DNA from 4 places in the Mesorhizobium sp. P2_F8 genome. Region 3 is predicted to be linked to each of the others. Evidence: predicted binding sites of a transcription regulator. Region 3 holds the regulator's gene; each other region holds the start of a gene.
What was found. Region 3 encodes PhoB, which activates phosphate uptake and scavenging genes when phosphate is short. Its sites were predicted from a motif close to TGTCATNNANCTGTCAT; they were not measured.

Region 1 (5,666 bases), on a different contig from region 3:
GTCGAGCTTTTCCGAAACCTTGTGGTTGGGACCCGGCAGGAACGAGGCCCGCACCCGCCAGGCCTTGTCGCCGAGCCGCAGATCCAGGCTCGCCGGCTGGATCTGATCGGCATCGAACGCGCGCGCCGACTTCAGCGCGCCGGACTGGAACAGCGCCGAAATGTCCTGATCGGGAAGAATGCCTGTCTGCCGCAAGGCTCCACTCCTAGGCCAGGCGATTCTTGGGGCCAGGCGATTTTCTGTTCGCAGGTTCTTGCCGCAAAACCGTGGAACACTGCTGCGGAACCTGCTTGGTACAAACCTCTTAATCAAGCCGGCAATTGACGCAAGCGTGGCGCGGGTCTAAAGGGTCGTTATCCCGTGGTGATTTGGCCGGTCGGCTTGCAGCCACGTTAAACAAGTCGCTAAAGGACCGTCGGGCCGCAAGGCCGTATGGACCGGTTGCGACTTTCGCGGCCGGTTTTTTTGTGTCTGGAACAAAAGCGATGAGCACCAAGAAGCGTAACTGGAAGCCTCAAACGACACTCGTGCATAGCGGAACCCTGCGTTCCGGTTTCGGCGAAACCTCCGAGGCGATGTACCTGACCCAGGGCTATGTCTACGAAACGGCGCAGGCCGCCGAAGCCCGCTTCAAGGGCGAGGAGCCGGGATTCATCTACTCGCGCTACGCCAACCCGACCGTCGACATGTTCGAAAAGCGCATGTGCGCGCTCGAAGGCGCCGAGGACGCGCGCGCCACCGCATCCGGCATGGCCGCGGTGACGGCCTCGCTGTTGTGCAGCGCCAAGGCCGGCGATCACATCGTGGCAGCACGCGCGCTGTTCGGCTCCTGCCGCTGGGTGGTCGAGACGCTGGCGCCGAAATATGGCATCGAGGCGACGCTGGTCGACGGCACCGACATCGCCAACTGGGAAAAAGCGGTCAAGCCGAACACCAAGCTGTTCTTCCTGGAAAGCCCGACCAACCCGACGCTGGAAGTGGTCGATATCGCCGCGGTTGCCGCGCTTGCCAATTCGATCGGTGCGCGGCTGATCGTCGACAATGTCTTTGCCACGCCCCTGCAGCAGAAGCCGCTGCAGCTCGGTGCGCACATCGTCGTCTACTCGGCGACCAAGCATATTGACGGCCAGGGCCGCTGTCTCGGCGGCGTCATCCTGTCGGACAAGAAGTGGATCGACGAGAACCTGCACGACTATTTCCGCCACACCGGTCCCAGCCTGTCGCCTTTCAATGCCTGGACGCTGCTGAAGGGGCTGGAGACGCTGCCGCTGCGCGTGCGCCAGCAGACGGAAAGCGCAGGCAGGATCGCGGATTTCCTGGCCGAGCGGCCCGAAATCGCCCGCGTCATCTATCCCGGCCGCGCCGACCACCCGCAGGCGGCCGTCGTCAAGAAGCAGATGTCGGGCGGCTCGACGCTGATCTGCCTAGACGTCAAGGGCGGCAAGCAGGCAGCCTTCGCCTTGCAGAACGCGCTCGACATCGTGCTGATCTCCAACAATCTCGGCGATGCCAAGAGCCTGATCACCCATCCGGCGACGACGACGCACAAGAATCTGAGCGACGAGGCGCGTGCCGAACTCGGCATCGGGCCGGGCACGCTCAGGCTGTCGGTCGGCCTGGAGGATACCGACGATCTTCTGGAAGACATCGAACAGGCGCTGAAGTCGGCCAAGTAGAAGGCCTTTGGCTATCAGGCGCCGGACGGCGTCTCTTCCAGCTCGGCCGCCTTGGTGATGGTCATCGCGTTGCCGCGCCAGTCGACGGCGCCACCCAGCCAGCCGCGCGCCCACATCGCCGGCAGGATCAGGTCGCGCATCATGATCGCCGCGACCATGCGCGATGACAGGTACCAGCCCTTGGACCCGGCCAGGGCGCATTCCGGAAGGTAGAAGGCCGCCAGCACGGCAATGGCGGTTGCCCAGAGGCTGACGCCGGCGCTTGCCGCCGCCAACAGCGCGAGTGCCAGCGGCACCACTGCCCCGGTCAGGATTTCGGGTGCGAAAAACCATGGGAAGGTGACGCGGCGCAGGCGCGCCCAACGGGCCTGACGCGACCAGATCTCGTCAAAGGTGCGCCGGCCGAGCGGTTGCTCGAAGGGCGCGGCGACGAGATTGACGCGCAGGCCGAGGCCATTGACCAGCTTGGTCGCGGCAGCGTCCTCGGCGATCTCGGCGGCGAGCGCACGGATGCCACCACTGGCGTCGAGCATCGGCTTGTTCCAGAGCATGCTCTTGCCCTGGGCAAAGCCGAGGCCAAGCGCCTCGCCAGCATATTGCCAGCGCGCCTGCAGCGTGTTGAGGAAAGCGCATTCGACCTCGGCCCAGAAGCCAGCGGGCCGCGAGCCTATCGGCGTCGAGCAGACAAGGCCGGTGTCGGGCCGCCATGCAGCCATCAGGTGCTGCACGTAGTCTCTCGGCATCAACACGTTGGAATCGGCCAGGACAACCCAATCGTGGCGCGCTGCCTCCCAACCCTTGACGCAATTGTTGAGTTTCGGATTGGCGCTGATACGGTCGTCGCCGATCAGCAGCCGCGCCGGCACCTTGGGAGAACGGGCGATGGCGGCACGGATCAGCCTGACCACCGGATCGTCCGCATGGGCGACGCAAAAGACCAATTCATAGRGCGGCCAGTCGAGCGAGAGGGCGCGCTCCAGCGTCTCCTGCGTGAACGGCTCGACGCCACGCGATGGCACGATAATCGACACCGGCAGCGGCTTGCCGGCCGGCGGCGCGATGGTGCGGTGGCGCTTCAGACGCGAAGCGGCGAGCAGGATGCTGGCGAGGTTTGAAAGGATGAGAGCTACCGAAAGCGAGGCGGCTATGAGGGTGAGTTCCATCGAGACCTGGCCACTCCAGAAAAGACGGCCCGCGTGATGGCCGTTTTCAACAGTTCGACAGAGCGCCGAGTCGCCCGCTTCGTGCACACCACCATTGTCATGTGTCACTTAAATGACATTCTTTGTCGGCACCTGCCTTTCAGGCCGGGCGCGACAAGACGCGCACGTTGACCTGCTCGCCCGGAGCGAGGACAGTTCGACCTGGATTGTTTTGGAGCCGCTTATGTACCGCGCCGTGACGCGCAACATCGAAGTGCAGGTCAGGCCGTTCTATCTGGAGGACCGTTCGGACCCGTCGGAGAACCGCTATGTCTGGGGCTATCAGATAACGATCGACAACCAGTCGGATGAGTTCGTGCAGCTGTTGTCGCGCTATTGGCACATCACCGACGGCGCCGGAAGGGTCGAGGAGGTGCGCGGTCCCGGCGTCGTCGGCGACCAGCCCGAACTCAATCCCGGCGACAGCTATCAATACACGTCCGGTTGCCCGCTTTCGACACCGTCCGGCATCATGGTCGGGCACTACACGATGCGCAACAAGCGGGGCGAGACGTTCGACATCGCCATCCCCGCCTTCTCGCTCGATCTGCCGGGGACGCGGCGGACGGTGAATTAGCTTCGCCTCACCGGCCGCCAAGCAGCCGGTGAGGCGCGTTCTCTACTGGGCCGCCGCAAATTCCGCCGGATCGAAGTCATATTGCTTCGAGCAGAATTCGCAGGCGACGTGGATGCCGCCGTCTTCGGTGCTGTCCTTGATCTCCTGCGCCGAGAAGCCCTCGAGGATGCCACGGATCTTGTCCCTTGAGCATGAGCACTGGTCGGCAACCGGTACGCCGCCGAAGACACGCACGCCATGCTCGTGGAACAGCCTGTACAGCAGCCGCTCGGCGCCGATCGTCGGGTCGATCAGTTCGGTCGGCTCGATGGTGCCGAGCAGTGCCAGCAGCTCCTGCCAGGAATTGTCGGCCGGATCGTGGATCTCCTCGCGCGGATCGCCATCGCCGCCCGGCAGGTCCGGAACGCGCATGCGCTCGGGCGACTGCGGCAGGAACTGCGCCAGGATGCCACCGGCACGCCACTGCTCGCGAGCGCCGCCGACGCCAGGCGTCAGCAGCTTGGCCACCGAAAGCCTGATATCGGTCGGAATCTGCTCCGACTGGCGGAAATAGGTGCGGGCCGCGTCTTCCAGCGTTTCGCCATCGAGCTGGACGATGCCCTGATAGCGCTGCGTGTGAGCACCCTGGTCGATGGTCAGCGCCAGCACGCCGCTGCCGAGCAGCGTCTGCTGAGACGTTTCGCCGGCCGCGACCAGCGCCTCGAGCCGGTCTGCATCGAAGCGGGCATAGGCGCGCAGTGCCGAGGGCGTGGAAAAATCCGCCACCAGCATGTCGACCGGCCCGTCGGTGCGGGTCTGCAAAATGAACTTGCCCTCGAACTTCAGCGAGGTGCCGAGCAGCACCGTCAGCACGCAGGCTTCCGCCAGCAGGCGGGCGACCGGCTCGGGATAGTCGTGACGGCCGAGGATGGCGTCGAGCATCGGTCCGAGCTGGACGGTGCGGCCGCGCACATCGAGCGGGCCGACCTCGAAGGGCACGACGTGATCGTCGCCGGCGTAGCCGAATTCGCCGAGTTTGGGGTGATGTTCAGTCACTTGATAGGTTTCCAACATGACAATGCTCCAGGGCGCGGCCATGCCGCCCTGGAGGGCGCATGCTTCGAAACGCGCTTGATTTGCGTGATGCGGCGCAAATAGGCATCACACCCCCAGAGATCAAGCGCCGAGACACCAGGCGAGCACGGCCTTCTGGGCATGGAGGCGGTTCTCGGCCTCGTCGAAGACCACCGAATGCGGCCCGTCAATGACCTCGTCGGTCACTTCCTCGCCGCGGTGCGCCGGCAGGCAGTGCATGAACAGCGCCTCCGGCTTGGCCTTCGCCATCAGCTTGGCATTGACCTGGTAGGGCGAGAACACGTTGTGGCCGCGGGCCCGATGCTCCTGGCCCATCGACACCCAGCAATCGGTGACGACGCAGTCGGCCTGGTCGACGGCTTCCTCGGGCGAGCGGGTGAAGTGCAGCTTGCCGCCATGCGCCTGCGACCAGTCGATATGCTTCTGCTCCGGCTCGCTGCCTTCGGGCACGGCGACGTTGAGGTTGAAGCGGAACCGCGCCGAGGCCTCGAGCAGCGAATGCAGCACATTGTTGCCGTCGCCGGTCCAGGCGATGGTCTTGCCGGCAACCGGACCGCGATGCTCCTCGAAGGTCATGATATCGGCCATCAGCTGGCAGGGATGGGTGTCGTCAGTCAGTCCATTGATGACCGGAACGGTGGCGTTCTCGGTCAGTTCGAGCAGCCGCTCATGCGAGGTGGTGCGGATCATGATCGCGTCGACATAGCGCGACAGCACCTTGGCGGTGTCGGCAATGGTCTCGGAACGGCCGAGCTGCATCTCGGTGCCGGTCAGCATGATGGTTTCGCCGCCGAGCTGGCGCATGCCGACGTCGAAGGACACGCGGGTGCGCGTCGAGGGCTTGTCGAAGATCATCGCCAGCACCTTGCCTTCGAGCGGCCTGGTGCGCTCGCCAGCCTTGAGACGGGCCTTTCGCACCACCGCATCGTCAAGCATGAAGCGCAGATCGCCTTCGGAAACGGCGGAAAGATCGGTGAAATGGCGAACTGACATCAGCAATGGTTCCGGGATTACTTCGCGGCGGCGGCGTCGATCGCCTCCGCCAGGCCCTTGGCGCCGGCGCGGATGCGGTTGAGCGCGTCGTGGATCTCGGCATCAGTGACAGTGAGCGGCGGCAACAGGCGAATGACGTTGTCG
Region 2 (5,666 bases), on a different contig from region 3:
CCATCAATGGCCTGGCCAGGGCGGCCGATCTCGAGGATCTCTATCAGTCGCAGACCATCGTCAACGGTAAGTATGAAAAGCATCGCGAGGTCGGCTTCAAGTTCTGCCTCGACGCGGTCCTGGTCCGGGTTTCCGGCGATCAGCGCCTGCCGGCGAAACCGGAGATGACGGCACTGCGCGACAAGGCCGGCAGCTTCGTCGCCAGCTTCCGCTACCGCGACCGAATGGAAGGCATTCCCAACCATGATGATCAAGGCACGTACGACCGGCCTCACAATCTCTATTGCCAGTACAGGCCGGAGGTGATCGATCCGGTGCTGGCTTCGCTCGGCAGCAGGCCGTGGCTGACCGAGCGGCCACGACTGGCGGTGTTTTTGGCAACCGAGCGCGACATCAGGCATTTCGTGCTCGATGCCGATGACGAGCGCAGCGTGCTGATGCGCGAATCGTTCACCAATGCCGCTGCGCCGCTCGCCATGCGGGTGACTTTTCCCACCGCAGCGCTGCTGTCGCAGGCTGGACTGGACGACAGGACACTGCGCGACGCGGACATGGCAGTGCTGGACATGGTTGCGAAAAAGGCCGGCGCCGATCAAGCACTTTCCGGCAGCATCGTGTGGAGCGACAAGGAGTTCGGCTGGATTGCCGACTGGCGGCTGGCCATGGCCGGCAAGACCTACACCTGGCAAGTGCGCGGCGTTTCCTTCGACGAGGCTTTCCGCGTCGCCATGAGGGGTGCGGCGCAGATCCTGTCGGGCAATGGGCAACCGGAATAGACCTCGACCTGCTCGTTGGCACAAACGTGTCGCATTGGTCAGCGGCAAGGGCTCGTGGTAAAAGCCGCCGAACGAGAGTTTTGGCGATGAACAAATTCACCCCGACGGCGATGAACAAATTCACACCGGCAAAGCCAGCCGGCGCGCGCAGCGTCGACGACATCACCGGCAGCCGCCGCTTGCGCCGTATGCGCAAGGCCGACTGGTCGCGCCGACTCGTGCAGGAGAACCGGCTTACGGTCGACGACCTGATCTGGCCGATCTTCGTCGTCGACGGCAGACAAGTGCGCGAGCCGATCGCCGCCATGCCGGGCGTCTTCCGCCTGTCGATCGATCTCGCTGTCAAGGAGGCCGAACGCGCGGCAAAGCTCGGCATTCCCGCACTCGCCACCTTCCCCAATGTCGATATCTCCCTGCGCGACCAGACCGGTTCGCACATTCTCGACCCCGACAACGTCATCAACCGCGCCACCCGGGCGATAAAGGACGCGGTGCCTGAGATCGGCATCATAACCGATGCCGCGCTCGATCCGTTCACCAGCCATGGCCATGACGGCATCCTGCGCGACGGCATCATCGTCAACGACGAGACGGTGGAACAACTGACCGCCGCGGCCGTCATCCAGGCGGCAGCCGGCGCCGACATCATCGCGCCGTCCGACATGATGGACGGCCGCATCGGCGCCATCCGCGACGCACTCGACGCCAACGGTTTCCAGGACGTGGCGATCATGTCCTATGCGACCAAGTTCGCCTCGGCCTTCTATGGTCCCTATCGTGAGGCGGTCGGCACCGCCGGCCTGCTCAAGGGCGACAAGAAGACCTATTATATCGACCACGCCAATTCCGACGAGGCGGTGCGCGAGGCCGAACAGGACATCGCCGAGGGCGCCGACATGCTGATGGTCAAGCCCGGCCTGCCCTATCTCGACATCATCCGGCGGCTGAAGGATGAATTCCAGATGCCGACCTTCGCCTACCAGGTGTCAGGCGAATACTCGATGATCAAGGCCGCCGGCGCCAATGGTTGGATCGATGGCGAGAAGGCGATGCTGGAATCCCTGCTGGCCTTCAAGCGCGCCGGGTGCGACGGCATTTTGACCTATTTCGCGCCCGAAGTGGCAACGATGCTGAAGGGATAGTTTTCTCTTCCCACCGATGGCCGGTCGCGGCGGGCAATGCCGGCGACCTCCTCGATATCCATGAACATTTTCCGGCTTCCGGACGGGAGCCCGAGCGAAGGTCGTTGGACCAATCGCCGGGGTTTGCTGCATCCATATAAACCGCTTGCATTTCGCAATCAGTTTGCTACTCCTTTGCACGATTGGTTATGGAGGAGGCTTTCATGTCCAAAGTTCGCGTCAATGCTTTCACACTGTCGCTCGACGGCTACGGAGCCGGTCCCGATCAGACTCTGCAAAATCCCCTCGGCGTCGGTGGCGAATATCTGCATAAATGGTTTGTCGACACCCGCACCTTCCGCAAGATGGTGCTCGGACAGGAGGGCGGCACCACCGACACCAACGAGGACTTTGCAGCGCGAAGCTTCGAGAATGTCGGCGCCTGGATCCTCGGCCGCAATATGTTCGGGCCGATTCGGGGCGAATGGCCTGACGATAGCTGGAAGGGCTGGTGGGGTGATAGCCCACCCTACCATGTGCCGGTTTTCGTGCTGACCCACCACGAGCGGGCGCCGATCACGATGGAGGGAGGTACTACTTTCCACTTCGTCACCGACGGCATCCATTCGGCGCTTGAACAGGCGAAGGCGGCGGCGGATGGCAGGGACGTGCGGGTTGGCGGCGGTGTCGCCACCATCCGGCAATATCTGCAGGAGAAACTGATCGACGAGATGCATCTGGCGATCTCGCCGCTGCTGCTCGGTGCGGGCGAGAATCTCTTTGCCGGCCTGGACATGCCCAAGCTTGGCTATCAGTGCAGCGAGCAGGTGGCGACAGCACTCGCCACGCATGTGATCATTAAGCGGGTTTAGGTTTCAGACGCGTAACCTACGCCGCGATCCTTCGCGTGCCCCTCTGTCCTGCCGGACATCTCCCCCACGAGAGGGGGGAGATCTGGCAACCCCAGACAGTCAATACTTCTCAGGCACGTAGAGTTCGCGCGGCAGCGTCTGGCGCTCGTATTCGGGATTGAAGACGCGTTCGGGCAGCGTGATCTCCTCGTGCGGCACCTCTTCATACGGCAACTGCTTGAGCAGATGGTCGATGCAGTTCAGCCGCGCCCGCTTCTTGTCGTTACCCTCGACGATGAACCAGGGCGCCTCGGGAATGTTGGTGCGGGCGAAGGTCTCTTCCTTGGCCTTGGTGTACTGTTCCCAGCGAACGCGCGACTGCAGGTCCATCGGCGACAGCTTCCACTGCTTCATCGGATCGTGGATGCGCATCAGGAAGCGCATCTGCTGCTCCTCGTCGGTGATCGAGAACCAGTATTTGACCACGGTGACGCCCGAGCGGACCAGCATGCGCTCGAACTCCGGCACGTCGCGGAAGAATTCTTCGACCTGATCGGGCTCTGCAAAACCCATCACCCTTTCAACACCGGAGCGGTTGTACCAGGAGCGGTCGAACAGCACGATTTCGCCGCCAGCCGGCAGATGCGGCACATAGCGCTGGAAATACCATTGCGACTTCTCGCGCTCGGTCGGTGCCGGGAGTGCGACGACGCGGCAGATGCGCGGATTGAGCCGCTGGGTGATGCGCTTGATGACGCCACCCTTGCCGGCGGAGTCGCGGCCCTCGAAGATCACCACCAGCTTCTTCTTGTGATAGGCGACCCAGGACTGCAGTTTGATCAGCTCTGACTGCAAGGTGATCAGGTCGCGAAAATACTGCATGCGATCGATCGATGGCGGATGCGAGTTCTTGTAGATCTTGGCGATCTCCATCGACAGAGCCGGCTCCGACATTTCGAGCTCATAGTCCTCGTCGAGCGTGTCGGCGAGCTCGGCCTCAAGCCAGTCCCTTGCAGGAGAATTCTGTTTTAGCTCCGTCATATCAACTGCTCCGCTTGCAAGCCCTGTCGATCCACCTCCGGCGCCCAAACCCCTGGCCTGCGTCCCGGAGTGGCAACACCTGAGCCGACTTCAATATAGGCCGGCAATGACGGTTTTATTGCAGCCTGGGGCGAGACTACCACCACTGCAAATTCCGCGAGGCATGATCGATCCATCGTCGTGGCATGGCGACAAGCGGCTCGAATTGTCCTACAAATGTGGCAGGCCCGCCCGGGCACTGCCTTTCAACAACAAATCGCGAGGATTGACATGGAATACCGCACCCTCGGCCGTTCCGGCTTGAAAGTTTCGACCCTGACCATGGGCACCATGACCTTCGGCGGTGCCGGCGCATTTTCGGCTGTCGGCAAGACCGACCTCGACGAGGCGCGCCGGATGATCGATCTTTGCATCGATGCCGGCATCAATGTGATCGACACCGCCAATGTCTATTCGAACGGTATCTCCGAAGAGATCATCGGCGAGGCGCTCGGCGGCAAGCGCAAGGGCGACGTGCTGATCGCCTCCAAGGCGCGGATGCGGATCGGCAAAGGTCCCAACGATGAAGGCCTGTCGCGTTATCACCTGATCCGCGAATGCGAGAAGAGCCTGAAGCGGTTGAAGACCGATGTCATCGACATCTACTTCCTGCACGAATGGGACGGTACGACGCCGCTCGAGGAAACCATCGCCGCGCTCGATACGCTGGTTGCCCAGGGCAAGGTCCGCTATGTCGGCTGCTCCAACTATTCCGGCTGGCAGATGATGAAGGCGCTCGGCATCAGCGACAGCCACCACCAGCCGCGCTTCGTCACCCAGCAGATCCACTACACGCTGGAAGCGCGCGAGGCGGAATATGAACTGCTGCCGATTTCTGTCGACCAGGGCCTCGGTGTGCTGGTCTGGAGCCCGCTTGCCGGCGGATTGCTGTCCGGCAAATACCGCCGCGACAGCCCGACTGCCCGCCAGCTTGCCGGCTGGTCGGAACCGCCGATCCGCGACGAGGACCGCCTCTGGCGGATCGTCGATGTTCTTGTCGAGATCGGCACGCAGCGCGGCGTGTCGGCGGCGCAGGTGGCGCTGGCCTGGCTGCTCGGCCGGCCGGCGGTCAGTTCGCTGGTGATCGGCGGCAGGACCGAAACGCAGTTCCGCGACAACATCGCCGCGGCAAGCCTGGTGCTGACCGGCGAAGAGCGAGACCGCCTAGACACGGTCAGCCGGCCACCCTTGCTCTATCCCTACTGGCACCAGCAACTGACGGCAAAGGACCGTTTTGGTCCCGCCGATCTGGTGATTGACCGCAGCGGCGTGTGACCACGGGAGGGTTGCGGCGGGGCTCGGCGGACGAAGCCCGCACTTAACCCGTGATATAGCGCCAGACCTCGGCATCAGGCTCGATCGCCGGGCTTTTTCGAGGCGACCCACAAGGCCGCCGGCGGAAAAGCGCCTGCGGAGCGATATCGCGCACGACGTTTCGCGCATAATAAAGAACCCTTGGCGTCGTTCGTTGTATGGTGGCCATGGTTTCACTTGATCAAAACGAACGCGCGGATCGCGATGCGTTGGTGCCCCGGCCCCCTACACCATTGTGCCGTGCATCTTGCAAGCCCGGGCCATCATCGACGCGAACGGCCGGGCACGATCGCTTCAGCTGTTGTGTTTGACGGCTAATGCTCCTAGGCAGGGTCAGAGCCGCAAGGCAGTGAAAAGGAGCCGATATGGCGCGACCACCAAACTACGATCAGGAACGCAAGGAACGCGACCGCCAGAAGGCGGCCAAGAAGGCTGAAAAGCTGGCGGCCAAGGTTGCCGCGCGCGAGCGTTCGAAGCCCGAAGACGAGACTGAAACCGAAACGGCAAAGTGACGGCAAAAGGCC
Region 3 (5,666 bases):
AATGGCCGACCGGCGTCGGCGCTAAGGGCAGCGAAGGCGTTGCCAACACCGTCAAGCAGACCGACGGCGGCATCGGCTACGTCGAGTATGCCTACGCCAAGCAGAACAACCTGTCGTACTCCAAGATGTTGAATGCCGCCGGCAAGGTCGTCGAGCCGTCGCTCGAATCCTTCGGCTCGGCTGCTTCGAATGCCGACTTCAAGGGCGCGAAGAACTTCAACGTCATCATCACCAACGAACCCGGTGATGCCACCTGGCCGATCGCTGCTTCGACCTGGGTGCTGATCCACAAGACCCCCGATGACGCCGCCGCGACCGGCGAAGCGCTGAAGTTCTTTGCCTGGGCCTACAAGGACGGCAAAGAAACCGCCAAGGGTCTCGACTACGTCTCGATCCCCGACAGCGTCGTCGACCTGATCAAGGCTTCGTGGAAGGCCGACATCCAGGCTGACGGCAAGCCCGTCTACGTCGGCGAATAACATCCCTTTGAAGGAGCGCCGCGCCGCGGCGCTCCTTTTCCCTCAATTCAAAGAGCCGAGCTTCACATGAGTGCTGTCCAGGAAGCCTTGCCAGCCATTCGAGGTTCGCGCGACGCGACTGTCAGACGTTTCGCGCTGACCGACGCGATCTTCCACGGAATGACCCGTGCCGCCGCCATACTGGTGCTGGTCTTGCTCGGCGGTGTTGCGATCTCGCTGTTTGCCGGCTCCTGGCAAGCCCTGTCGACCTTTGGCTTCTCCTTCCTGACCAGCGAAAGCTGGAATCCGGTGACGGAGAAATTCGGTGCGCTGGCGCCGATCTACGGCACCATCATCACCTCCGCCATCGCCATCCTGATTGCCGTGCCGCTTGGCATCGGCATCGCCATCTTCCTCACAGAGCTTTGTCCGCGCCCGCTGCGGCGTCCGATCGGCATGGCGGTTGAACTGCTCGCCGGCATCCCTTCGATCATCTACGGCATCTGGGGCCTGTTCGTGCTGGCGCCCTTCCTGCAGACGACCGTGCAGCCCTTCATCATCAGCGCGTTCCACGGCATTCCCGGCCTCAACAGCCTGTTTGCCGGTCCGCCCTACGGCATCGGCCTTTTGACGTCGTCGCTGATCCTTGCCATCATGGTGCTGCCTTTCATCACCTCGATCACCAAGGACGTCTTCGACACGGTGCCGCCGGTGCTGAAAGAGTCCGCCTACGGCATCGGCTGCACGACCTGGGAAGTGACCCGCCGCGTGGTCATTCCCTACACAAGGATCGGCATCATGGGCGGCGTCATGCTCGGCCTTGGCCGCGCGCTCGGCGAAACCATGGCGGTGACCTTCGTGATCGGCAACGCGCACCGCATCAGCACCTCGCTGTTCGCGCCGGCAACGACGATCTCCGCGACCATCGCCAATGAATTCACCGAAGCCGTCGGCGATCTCTATACCTCTTCGCTGGTGGCGCTCGGCCTGATCCTGTTCGTCATCACCTTCCTGATCCTCGCCATCGCACGCTACATGCTGATGCGCATTGACGCCCGCACGGGAGCCTGACCGATGTCGACAGCCACATCGCTTCATCAGAGCCGCAAGAGGAAGAATTCCGTGATGATGACGCTGTGCGTCGCCGCCGCGGGCATCGGACTTGCCTGGCTGGCGCTCATCCTCGGCGCGCTGCTGTACAAGGGCCTGTCCGGCGTCAATCTCGCGGTGTTCACCGAAATGACGCCGCCGCCCGGCGATGCCGGTGGCCTGCTCAACGCCATCTACGGCAGCATCATGATGACCATCATCGGCGTCGTCGTCGGTACACCGATCGGCGTGCTGGCCGGCACCTACATGGCCGAATACGGACGCTTTTCGAAGCTCACCACCGTGGTGCGCTTCATCAACGACATCCTTTTGTCGGCGCCCTCGATCATCATCGGCCTGTTCGTCTATGAACTGATGGTCCGGCCGATGGGGCATTTCTCGGCGATCGCCGGCGCCGTCGCGCTTGCCATCCTGGTCATCCCGGTCGTCGTGCGCACCACCGAGGACATGCTCAACCTGGTGCCGAACGCGTTGCGCGAGGCCGGCACCGCGATCGGCGCGCCGCGCTGGGTGGTCATCAAGTCGGTCGCTTACCGCGCCGCCCTTTCCGGCATCGTTACCGGCATATTGCTGTCGATCGCCCGTATCTCCGGCGAGACGGCGCCACTGCTCTTTACGGCGCTCAACAATCAGTTCTGGTCGAGCAATCTCAACGCGCCGATGGCCAGCCTGCCTGTGACCATCTTCCAGTTCGCTCTCAGCCCTTACGAGGAATGGCAGCAACTGGCCTGGACCGGTGCACTCATCATCACATTGACGGTTCTCGCGCTCAGCATCTTTGCTCGCAGCCTGACCGGACGCAGAGAGGACAAATGAGCCAGATGTTGTCTCCAGACATGACGATCGCCGCCGAGGCAATTGCCGGCAAGGCCAAGATCGAGGTCAAGAACCTCAACTTCTACTACGGCCAGAGCAAGGCGCTGAAGGACATCACGTTGTCGCTGCCCGAGCGCAGCGTCACCGCCTTCATCGGACCTTCGGGCTGCGGGAAGTCGACGCTGCTGCGCGTCTTCAACCGCATCTACGAGCTCTATCCCAAGCAGACGGCCGAGGGCCAGGTGCTGCTCGACGGCCAGAACGTTCTCGACCGCTCGCAGGACCTCAACCTGCTGCGGACCAAGATCGGCATGGTGTTCCAGAAGCCGACTCCGTTCCCGATGTCGATCTATGAGAACATCGCCTTCGGCGTCAGGCTCTACGAGAAGATCAGCAAGTCCGAGATGGATGGCCGTGTCGAGCAGGCGCTGAAGCGCGCCGCACTGTGGACCGAGGTCAAGGACAAGCTCAACGCCAGCGGCCTCAGCCTCTCCGGCGGCCAGCAGCAGCGACTCTGCATCGCCCGCACCGTGGCGGTGAAGCCGGAAGTCATCCTGCTCGACGAGCCGGCCTCGGCGCTTGACCCGCTGTCGACCGCCAAGATCGAAGAGCTGATCGACGAGTTGCAAGCCGACTACACGATCGTCATCGTCACCCACAACATGCAGCAGGCGGCGCGCGTGTCGAAGCAGACCGCCTTCATGTATCTGGGCGAACTGGTCGAGTTCGACCGCACCGAGAAGATCTTCACGTCGCCCCGCGAGAAGCGCACGCAGGACTACATCACCGGCCGCTTCGGCTGAGCTCAGGCATACGAGGACTAAGATCATGGGCGAACACACAGTCGCTTCTTTCGACGAGGATCTCGGACAGATCAGCAGGCTGATCCGCGACATGGGCGACCTCGCCGGCTCGATGGTCGGCGGCGCCACCAAGGCGCTGCTGAATTCCGACAACGCCCTGGCGCAGCGCGTCGTCTCCGACGATGCGATCATGGACGCGCGCCAGCGCGAGCTCGACGACCGCGCCATCACACTGATCGCCAAGCGTCAGCCGATGGCCGACGATCTGCGTCATGTCGTCGGTTCGATCCGCATGGCCGGCGACCTCGAGCGTATTGGCGACCTTGCCAAGAACATCGCCAAGCGCGTCGGCACCGTCGGCCTCAGTGTCACCCCGCGCGACCTGTCGCACTCCATCGACGCAATGGCGCAGCTGGTGCTGATCCAGGTACAGGGCGTCATCGAGGAATATACGGCGCGCGACGCGGCGGCGCTGGCGAAGCTGCGCGCCGACGACGAGCGCATCGACGTCAAATACACCTCCGTGTTCCGCGAACTCCTGACCTACATGATGGAAGACCCGCGCAACATCACCGCCTGCACGCATCTTTTGTTCTGCGCCAAGAACCTCGAACGCATCGGCGATCACGTCACCAACATCGCGGAAAATGCGTACTATGTTTTGACCGGCACGCAGCTGCCCGCCAATCGTCCGAAGCAGGACGAGACGGCAATGTCCGCGCCGGCGGCATGACGGCAGGGGTGACCAGTCGATGATCGCGCCACGCATCATGGTGGTGGAGGACGAGGAGCCGCTAGGTGTGCTGCTCCGTTACAATCTGGAGTCCGAGGGTTACCAGGTCGAGGTGGTGACGCGCGGCGACGAGGCCGAGATCCGCCTGCAGGAGAACGTCCCCGACCTTCTGGTGCTGGACTGGATGGTGCCAGCAGTGTCCGGAATCGAACTCTGCCGCCGGCTAAGGATGCGTCCCGAGACCGAGCGGCTGCCGATCATCATGCTGACCGCGCGTGGCGAGGAAAGCGATCGTGTGCGGGGCCTCTCGACAGGCGCCGACGATTATCTGGTCAAGCCGTTCTCGACGCCGGAGTTCATGGCCAGGGTCAAGGCGCTGCTGCGCCGCGCCAAGCCGGAAGTGCTGTCCAGCGTGCTCAAGGTCGGCGACATCGTGCTCGATCGTGAATCGCACAGGGTCTATCGCAAGAAGAGCGAGATCCGGCTCGGACCGACCGAATTCCGCCTGCTCGAATTCATGATGCGCCATCCCGGCCGTGTGTTCTCGCGCAGCCAACTGCTCGACAATGTCTGGGGCGAGACGATCTACATCGACGAACGCACGGTCGACGTGCATGTCGGCCGGCTGCGCAAGGCGGTCAACAATGGCCGCATGCCCGATGTCATCCGCACCATCCGCGGGGCTGGTTACGCAATCCGGGAAGATTAGGGATATGCTGATATTCAGGTGATGCCGGGCCTGCGAACGGCAGTTTCCTGCGCTTCCGGTACTCACGGATCCAAATGTCCGCTCCGCTCCGGTTCTTGGAACCCGCCATTCTCGACTCGGCCTAACCTGAATCTCAACACATCCAGGCGCGCCATTCACGCGACGTTCTTGCCGCCGAGGCCGGACCTCGCCTGCGTGCCGGGCGCGAAAATCTCCTGGTCGACAAAGGTCAATGCCCGCGTGGCGCAGCCTTCGCGGATCAGTGGAAGTTCGTTCGGTTCGGTGTCGAAAGAAATCGATTGCGAATGCTGGCCGCCGGCGGTCTGGGCAATCGCCTCGCGCAATGCCGGCTCGATCAGGTCGAAGGCGGCGGCGCTGACGCCGACCATGGCGACGGGCGCCGGGTCGATCAGCGCGAACAGGCTGCCGAGACCGTAGCCGAGTGCCTCGCCGGCCTTGCGATAGGCCTCGCGCTCGGGTCCATCCCTCTCGCGGGCCGCGGTCGCCAGCGCGCGCATGTCGGCATCACTGACATCGGCGACCGGTTCCGCGTCCTCACTCATCTGCCTTGCGTTGCGCCAGATGGCGTAGTTGCCGGCATAGGCCTCGACGCAACCGCGCCGCCCGCAGCGGCACAGCGCGCCGTGTGGCCGATGGATCATATGGCCGAACTCGCCGCCCGAGGAATGAGTGCCGGTGAACAGCTCGCCCTTCAGCACCAGACCCATGCCGATGCCGTGCGACAACAGGATGGCGATGAAGTCGTCGCGGTAGCGATCAGGGTCGCGCCAGCGCAACGCTATCGCCATCATATTGCAGTCGTTCTCCATGGTGGCAGGGATGCCGAACTCGTCCTCGAGTATGTCGGCGAAGGCGATATCGGTGTGCGGCGTGATCGGCGACCACAGCATGGCGCGGGCACGTGTGTCGGTGATGCCCTGGATCGCCAGCGCGATGCGGGCGACACTGCGGACGTCGAGGTCGGGGTCTTCGAGACGACGCCGTACGATGGCAACGCATTCACCGACCAGCGCGTC
Region 4 (5,666 bases), on a different contig from region 3:
ATCTCGGCCGCCGAACCCAGGAGGACGGACTGCTTCTGGTCGACGAAGAACCGCGCCATGCGCTGCTCGGCGGGTGGCAGGCTTTCGATCGCCGCCTGGACACGGGCATCGACCGTCATCTTGAGACCTTCGGAGGCATCGTCTGTCATGAGAGTTGGTTCGCTCGCCCGGCTGTAGTGATTGCAACCGAACCCAACATCCGAAATGTCTGTTACAAGGATGTGACAAGTGCGGTCAGGCGCGGGCGAACGCGTTGCCTGTCCGAAGACGAGCGGCGGCGAACCGCCGGGGGGCATCGGTGGCCGTGGCGTGGCGATGCCAGAAATCGAAGTTGGAGGAGGGCGGCTTGAGAGCAATTCCAGGAAAAATGTGAAACGGTTTTCCCGGGAAAAGCGCATAGCGCTTTCCCCAAGGGAATTGCGTCAAACAAACTGGGGATAGAGCGGTTCGGCTTTTCCGTGAAACGATGAACCGATCTAGATCAAGCCCGACATGTCGGAGAAGGCCATCGCCTTGCGCAGCACCTCGGCGAAGCGTTCACCGGCCGCCTCGCGCGGGCCGCTGTTGTCGATCGAGGTAACATCAGGTCCCGACAAGGTCACACTGGCGCTTCGCGCCAGCCGCGCCAGCACTTCGCCGCGCGACTCGCGCCCGCGCATCGCCAGCCGCTCGGCCAGCACCTCCGGCGAAGCGGTGATCTCGACGATGGCCAGATTGGCATAGCGCTCGCGCAGCACCGGGATGATCGCGCGCGACACGTTGGCGACGGCAACATGGCCATTGGCGACCGACCAGTCGACATCGGCCGGAATGCCATAACGCAGGCCATGCGCCTCCCAGGAGATGGCGAAGGCGCCATCCGCTTCGGCTTCGACGAAGGCCGCGTCGGCCAGCGTGTCGTGATCCTCGCTCGCGGCATCGCTCGGCCTGGTGATGACGCGGCGAACGAACTCCAGCCGGGTCTCGTCGGCAAAGCGGGCTCGGGCGTAGCCGATCACCGTGTCCTTGCCGGCGCCGCTCGGGCCGACGACGGCGACGAAGACGCCATCGCGAATCGGAAACCTCTCGGCGGACAATTCGCGCTCGATCAAGGCCGAGACCATCATGCGACCCGGCGTCCCTGCCGCCAGACCGTGCGCACGACCGGGACATGATCGTCGACACGCACGCGCACCAGATCGGCGCGGCGGCCCTGCTCGATGATGCCGCGGTCGGTCAGGCCGACCGCTTCGGCCGGGTTCTTCGAGACCATGGCGACCGCCTGCGGCAGGGAAATGCCTTCGACAACGTCGCCCAGGAAGAACGCCGACTGGATCAGGCTGAAAGGAATGTAGTCGGACGACAAGATGTCGAGCAGCCCGTCGCCGGCCAGCGTGCGGGCCGAGACATTGCCCGAATGCGAAGCACCGCGCATCACGTTGGGCGCACCCATCAAGACGCCGAGCCCTGCCTGTTTCGAGGCCCTGGCGGCTTCCTCCGTGGTCGGGAACTCGGCGACGCGCACGCCCTGTTCGATCGCCTCGTCGACATGGCCTGTCGTGGCATCGTCGTGGCTTGCCAGAACGATGCCGCGCTCGTGGCAGGCGGCGGCGATATGGACACGGTTCGGTCCCGAATTCCGGGCCGATTCCGCCATCCGTTTTTCGCAGAACAGCTTGAAGTCGCGGTCGGTCAATTTCAGCTTGCGCTGGTAGTAATAGGCATAGGTTTCGAGGTTGACGAACTGGCGCTGGCCGGGCGCGTGGTCCATCAGCGATGCCAGCTTGACCCGCTCGTCGCCGTCGAAATTGGCGAAGGCCTTAAGGCAGTCCGGCGCCGAAACCTCGCAGCGCAGATGGATGAAATGGTCGGCCCGCAGACGATCCTGCTGGACACTGTCCTCGATCGCGTCGGCCAGCTTGCGGATGTCGTCCGATGTCAGGTCGGCGTCCTCGTCCATGCCGACGCGCAAGGCATCGAGCACGGTGGTGATGCCGGCCGTCGCCACTTGCGCGTCATGGGCGAGCACGGCGGCGATCGGGTTCCAGCGCACCTTCGGCCGCGGCGCGTAGTGGCCTTCGAGATGGTCGGTGTGGAGTTCGACCAGCCCGGGAATGATGTAGTCGCCGCCCATGTCCTCGCCGGCATTGTTCCCGCCGGTGTGGCCGGTGCCAGCATCGATGCCGGCGATAAAGCCGTCGCGCAGCACCAGCGAACCCTCGACGATCTCGTCGGCAAGCACGATGCGCGCGTTGGTAAGAACAGTTTCGGCGGTCATTTCAGGCAGTCCTTGTTTATTCCGGCTGGGTTGTTCAGGCGGTTTTTCTGGCAGGGCGGCGCCCGAGCGCGTGATGGGAGAGCACCATGAACGGTGCGCCCGGTTCGGTTTCGACAAACAGCGTCAACGCATCCACCAGCACCGGCTGTTGCAGCACCTCCGCGAACAGGCTGTCGATTGCTGCACGAAGACGAGGGCTTTCCTGTGGCCCCGCCCGGCCGGACAGCGTCATGTGGAAGCGGAAGGTCTCGAAGACATAGGGATAGCCCCACTGGCACAGATTGCGGAATTGGGCCGGCTTCAGCGAGTCCGGGCTGCGCCGTTCGATCTCCGCCTCTGTCAACGGTGCGCGAAACCGGTCGAAACCGAGCACCACGTCATCGGCAAAGCGGTTGAGCGGAGGCAGCGGTCCTTCCGGCACCAGCGCAAAGAAGCTATCGATCTGGCTGACGACAAGGCGCGGGATCGTCACCACCGGCGTTGCCTCGGCAAAATGGTCGAGTGCCGCGCGCAGCGAGGTCTCCGTCTCGTTGGCAGCCAGCCGGAAGGGGGCTTTCAGCGTCGCGTGAAAACCGTAGCGCCGCGCCGAAGCGGTGTGGAAGGCAACTTCCGCCGCCGACAGATCGGCCACCGTCTCCACCGGCCTTGTCGCGCCACCGAACGGGTCGCGGCCCAGCCAGTTGGCGGCGATCCGCGCCAGCGGCTCGTCCTGCCGGGGAGTGAAATAGATGGCGTAGCGCATGAGAAGAAGTCCTCGTTAAAGCGCGCCGCGTTTGAAGAAATGCTGCGACGCGCTTTAAGTCTTGGTTTTTCGCATGTCGTAATCCCAAAACCGCTGCTCACTTTTGGGCGACATGCACTGGCCCCGCTGCCATAGGCGATTTCCATGACGGATTGACGAAGCCTTGATGGGTTTTCGAAGGCAAATCGACGCTGCAGGTTCTTAGCCGACGATTTTCCCAAGCTGGACCAACAGCTTCACCCAAAACGTGCGACCGGTTAGGCTTTCATCAACCATTCGTGCTCGGGCGCGTTGTGGAATTTCCACGTCCGCTTCGGCCCGGCCATCACGTTGAGATAGTAGAGGTCGTAGCCATGGCAAGCGGCGCAGGGATGATAGCCCTTGGGCACCAGCACGACATCGCCATCCTCGATCGCAATGGCTTCGTCCAGCGCGCGATGACCGTTCTTGTCGGCGTCGGTGTAGACGCGCTGGAAGGCAAAGCCCTGCGGCGGGTTGAGGCGATGATAGTAGGTTTCCTCGAGATAGGATTCGGCCGGCAGATTGTCCTGGTCGTGCTTGTGCGGCGGGTAGCTCGACGTGTGGCCGCCGGGCGTGATGACCTCGACCACCAGCAATGAATCGGCCGGCTTGCCTTCCGGCAGGACGTTGGTGACGTAGCGCGTGTTGGTGCCCTTGCCGCGCACCTCTTGGCCGAGATCCTCTGGTCTGATCACACGCACCGGCAGGCCGCCGCCGAGGCCCGGTGCCGAGCATACCGCGAGTTCCAGCTCTGTGTCTGCCGCAACCGACCAGTCGGAACCCTCGGGTACATAGACCGACCACGGTTTGCCCTCGAAGGGCGACATGCGCTCGCCAAGCAGTCCGAGGTCCTTGCCGCCGGCTGTCGCTTTGCCCTTGCCGGTGACAAACACCAGGCAGACCTCGCGATCGTCCGTTTTTCCGGCAGCGCTCTCGCCGGGCTTGAGCCGATGGAGGTCGAAACCGACATAGGTCCAGCCGGCGGTTTTCGGCGTCACATGGGCGACGCGGCCATGGCCCTTGTCGGCCTTCACCAGCAGTTTCGACATCCGGTTACTCCTTCGGTTCGGCCTCGGCCGTTGTCTTGCTCTCGTCGGCCGGCCTCTCGTCGGCCGGCTTGTAGAGATAGAAGAACTGCCACACGGCGTAACCGGCGAAGCCGAGCGCGATCACGCCCCAGAACGGCGTGCCGGTGGCGAATTCGATGATCGACCAGATGACGCAGACCGCGACAACGGCGACGCGCCGCCACAAAGGCCGGAAAAACGGATGCTCGTAATCTTTCATCCGGCCAACCTACAGCAACCCGGCTTCGCCGAGAACCAGCGCGTCAGGCATTGGGGAAGCCCTAGGCATTGGGAAAGCCCTGCGTCTCGACGGCGTAGCCGGCCGCCGTCATCACCCGCATCAATTCCTTGTGGCCCACCTCAGCCATCTTGAGCGGCGGGTTCTTCTTCGGATCCTGCTCGGCCTCGACCACGAACCAGCCCTCGTAACCATGGTCCGCAAACCGCTGCACGATGGCGCCGAAATCCAGCGAGCCGTCACCCGGCACCGTGAAGGCCCCGAGCGCGACGGCGTCGAGGAAGGATTGCTTGGTGCGGTCGAGCTTGTCGATCACGCCCATGCGCACGTCCTTCACATGCACATGGCTGATGCGCGCATAGTGGTTGTCGATGGCGCGCAGGACGTCGCCACCGGCAAAGGCCAGGTGCCCTGCATCGAGCAGCAGCGGAATGCCGGCTCCGGAATACTTCATGAAGGTATCGAGCTCCGGCTCAGTCTCGACGACCGCCGCCATGTGATGGTGATAGGAAAGCGGCATGCCCTGTTCGGCGCACCATTCGCCAAATTCGGTGAGCCGTTTCGCATAGGCCTTCATCTCGTCGTCCGAGAGCTTCGGCTTGGTTGCGAGCGGTTTCGAGCGGTCGCCCTGGATCGAGCGGCCGACCTCGCCATAGACGATGCAAGGCGCGTTCACCGCCTTGAACAGATCGATCATCGGCTGGATGCGATCCTTGTTCTTGCCGATGTCCTCATCGACCAGCGTCCCGGAAAACCAGCCGCCGCACAGCGTCACGTCGGCCGCCTTCAGGATCGGCAGCATGATATCGGGATCATTGGGAAACCGCCGGCCCATCTCCATGCCGGTGAAACCGGCCGAGCGCGACTGGCGCAAACACTCCTCCAGCGACACATCATCGCTGAGTTCCGCAAGATCGTCGTTCCACCACGCAATGGGGGACATGCCCAGTTTGGCTTTCAAGTCGTCACTCCAGTTTTCAGTTCGTGCCCACCCTCCCCGCAAGGGGAAAGGTGGGATTTGCCGGCGTTGGCATCAATCGCCAATGGTCTGCATCTGCCGTTTTTCGTCATAGGCCTTGCGCGCTGCGTTCACTTGGGCACGCGCCGAGACTTCCGGCACCGCAACATCCCACCAATGGCCGCCGGCATCGGTCGAAACCAGCGGATCGGTGTCGATGACCAGCACGGTGGTGCGGTTGTTCTTCCTTGCCTTTTCCAGGGCGTTTTCCAGCCCGGCGATCGATGGCACTTTCTCGGCAATCGCCCCCATGCTCGCTGCATGCGCGGCGAAGTCGATATCGGGCAGGATTTCGTGGCGCGAGTCCTTCAGGAGATTGTTGA

Region 1: the regulator PhoB is predicted to act here: its motif matches at 2,941-2,957, upstream of AC1DZP_RS21390 (ceramide glucosyltransferase).
Region 2: the regulator PhoB is predicted to act here: its motif matches at 3,896-3,912, upstream of ppk2 (polyphosphate kinase 2).
Region 4: the regulator PhoB is predicted to act here: its motif matches at 3,144-3,160, upstream of AC1DZP_RS12235 (DUF1045 domain-containing protein).

What each region holds. Positions count from the first base shown of each region.
Region 1 is NZ_JBFUFB010000008.1:273,266-278,931, reverse strand. It holds gene AC1DZP_RS21400 (2'-deoxycytidine 5'-triphosphate deaminase) at 1-195, opposite strand, end outside; SAM riboswitch at 351-428, shown strand; gene AC1DZP_RS21395 (O-succinylhomoserine sulfhydrylase) at 486-1,676, shown strand; gene AC1DZP_RS21390 (ceramide glucosyltransferase) at 1,691-2,839, opposite strand; gene apaG (Co2+/Mg2+ efflux protein ApaG) at 3,063-3,455, shown strand; gene AC1DZP_RS21380 (Hsp33 family molecular chaperone) at 3,498-4,532, opposite strand; gene argF (ornithine carbamoyltransferase) at 4,611-5,522, opposite strand; gene AC1DZP_RS21370 (acetylornithine transaminase) at 5,540-5,666, opposite strand, start outside.
Region 2 is NZ_JBFUFB010000015.1:29,212-34,877, reverse strand. It holds gene AC1DZP_RS29150 (DUF2066 domain-containing protein) at 1-776, shown strand, start outside; gene hemB (porphobilinogen synthase) at 887-1,918, shown strand; gene AC1DZP_RS29140 (dihydrofolate reductase family protein) at 2,122-2,769, shown strand; gene ppk2 (polyphosphate kinase 2) at 2,869-3,789, opposite strand; gene AC1DZP_RS29130 (aldo/keto reductase) at 4,060-5,103, shown strand; gene AC1DZP_RS29125 (hypothetical protein) at 5,508-5,654, shown strand.
Region 3 is NZ_JBFUFB010000001.1:352,702-358,367, reverse strand. It holds gene pstS (phosphate ABC transporter substrate-binding protein PstS) at 1-479, shown strand, start outside; gene pstC (phosphate ABC transporter permease subunit PstC) at 546-1,529, shown strand; gene pstA (phosphate ABC transporter permease PstA) at 1,533-2,384, shown strand; gene pstB (phosphate ABC transporter ATP-binding protein PstB) at 2,381-3,187, shown strand; gene phoU (phosphate signaling complex protein PhoU) at 3,213-3,920, shown strand; gene phoB (phosphate regulon transcriptional regulator PhoB) at 3,940-4,629, shown strand; gene AC1DZP_RS01665 (ROK family protein) at 4,785-5,666, opposite strand, start outside.
Region 4 is NZ_JBFUFB010000004.1:298,183-303,848, reverse strand. It holds gene AC1DZP_RS12250 (MurR/RpiR family transcriptional regulator) at 1-149, opposite strand, end outside; gene phnN (phosphonate metabolism protein/1,5-bisphosphokinase (PRPP-forming) PhnN) at 477-1,106, opposite strand; gene AC1DZP_RS12240 (alpha-D-ribose 1-methylphosphonate 5-triphosphate diphosphatase) at 1,103-2,257, opposite strand; gene AC1DZP_RS12235 (DUF1045 domain-containing protein) at 2,292-2,999, opposite strand; gene iolB (5-deoxy-glucuronate isomerase) at 3,257-4,069, opposite strand; gene AC1DZP_RS12225 (DUF3329 domain-containing protein) at 4,074-4,307, opposite strand; gene iolE (myo-inosose-2 dehydratase) at 4,369-5,286, opposite strand; gene iolD (3D-(3,5/4)-trihydroxycyclohexane-1,2-dione acylhydrolase (decyclizing)) at 5,359-5,666, opposite strand, start outside.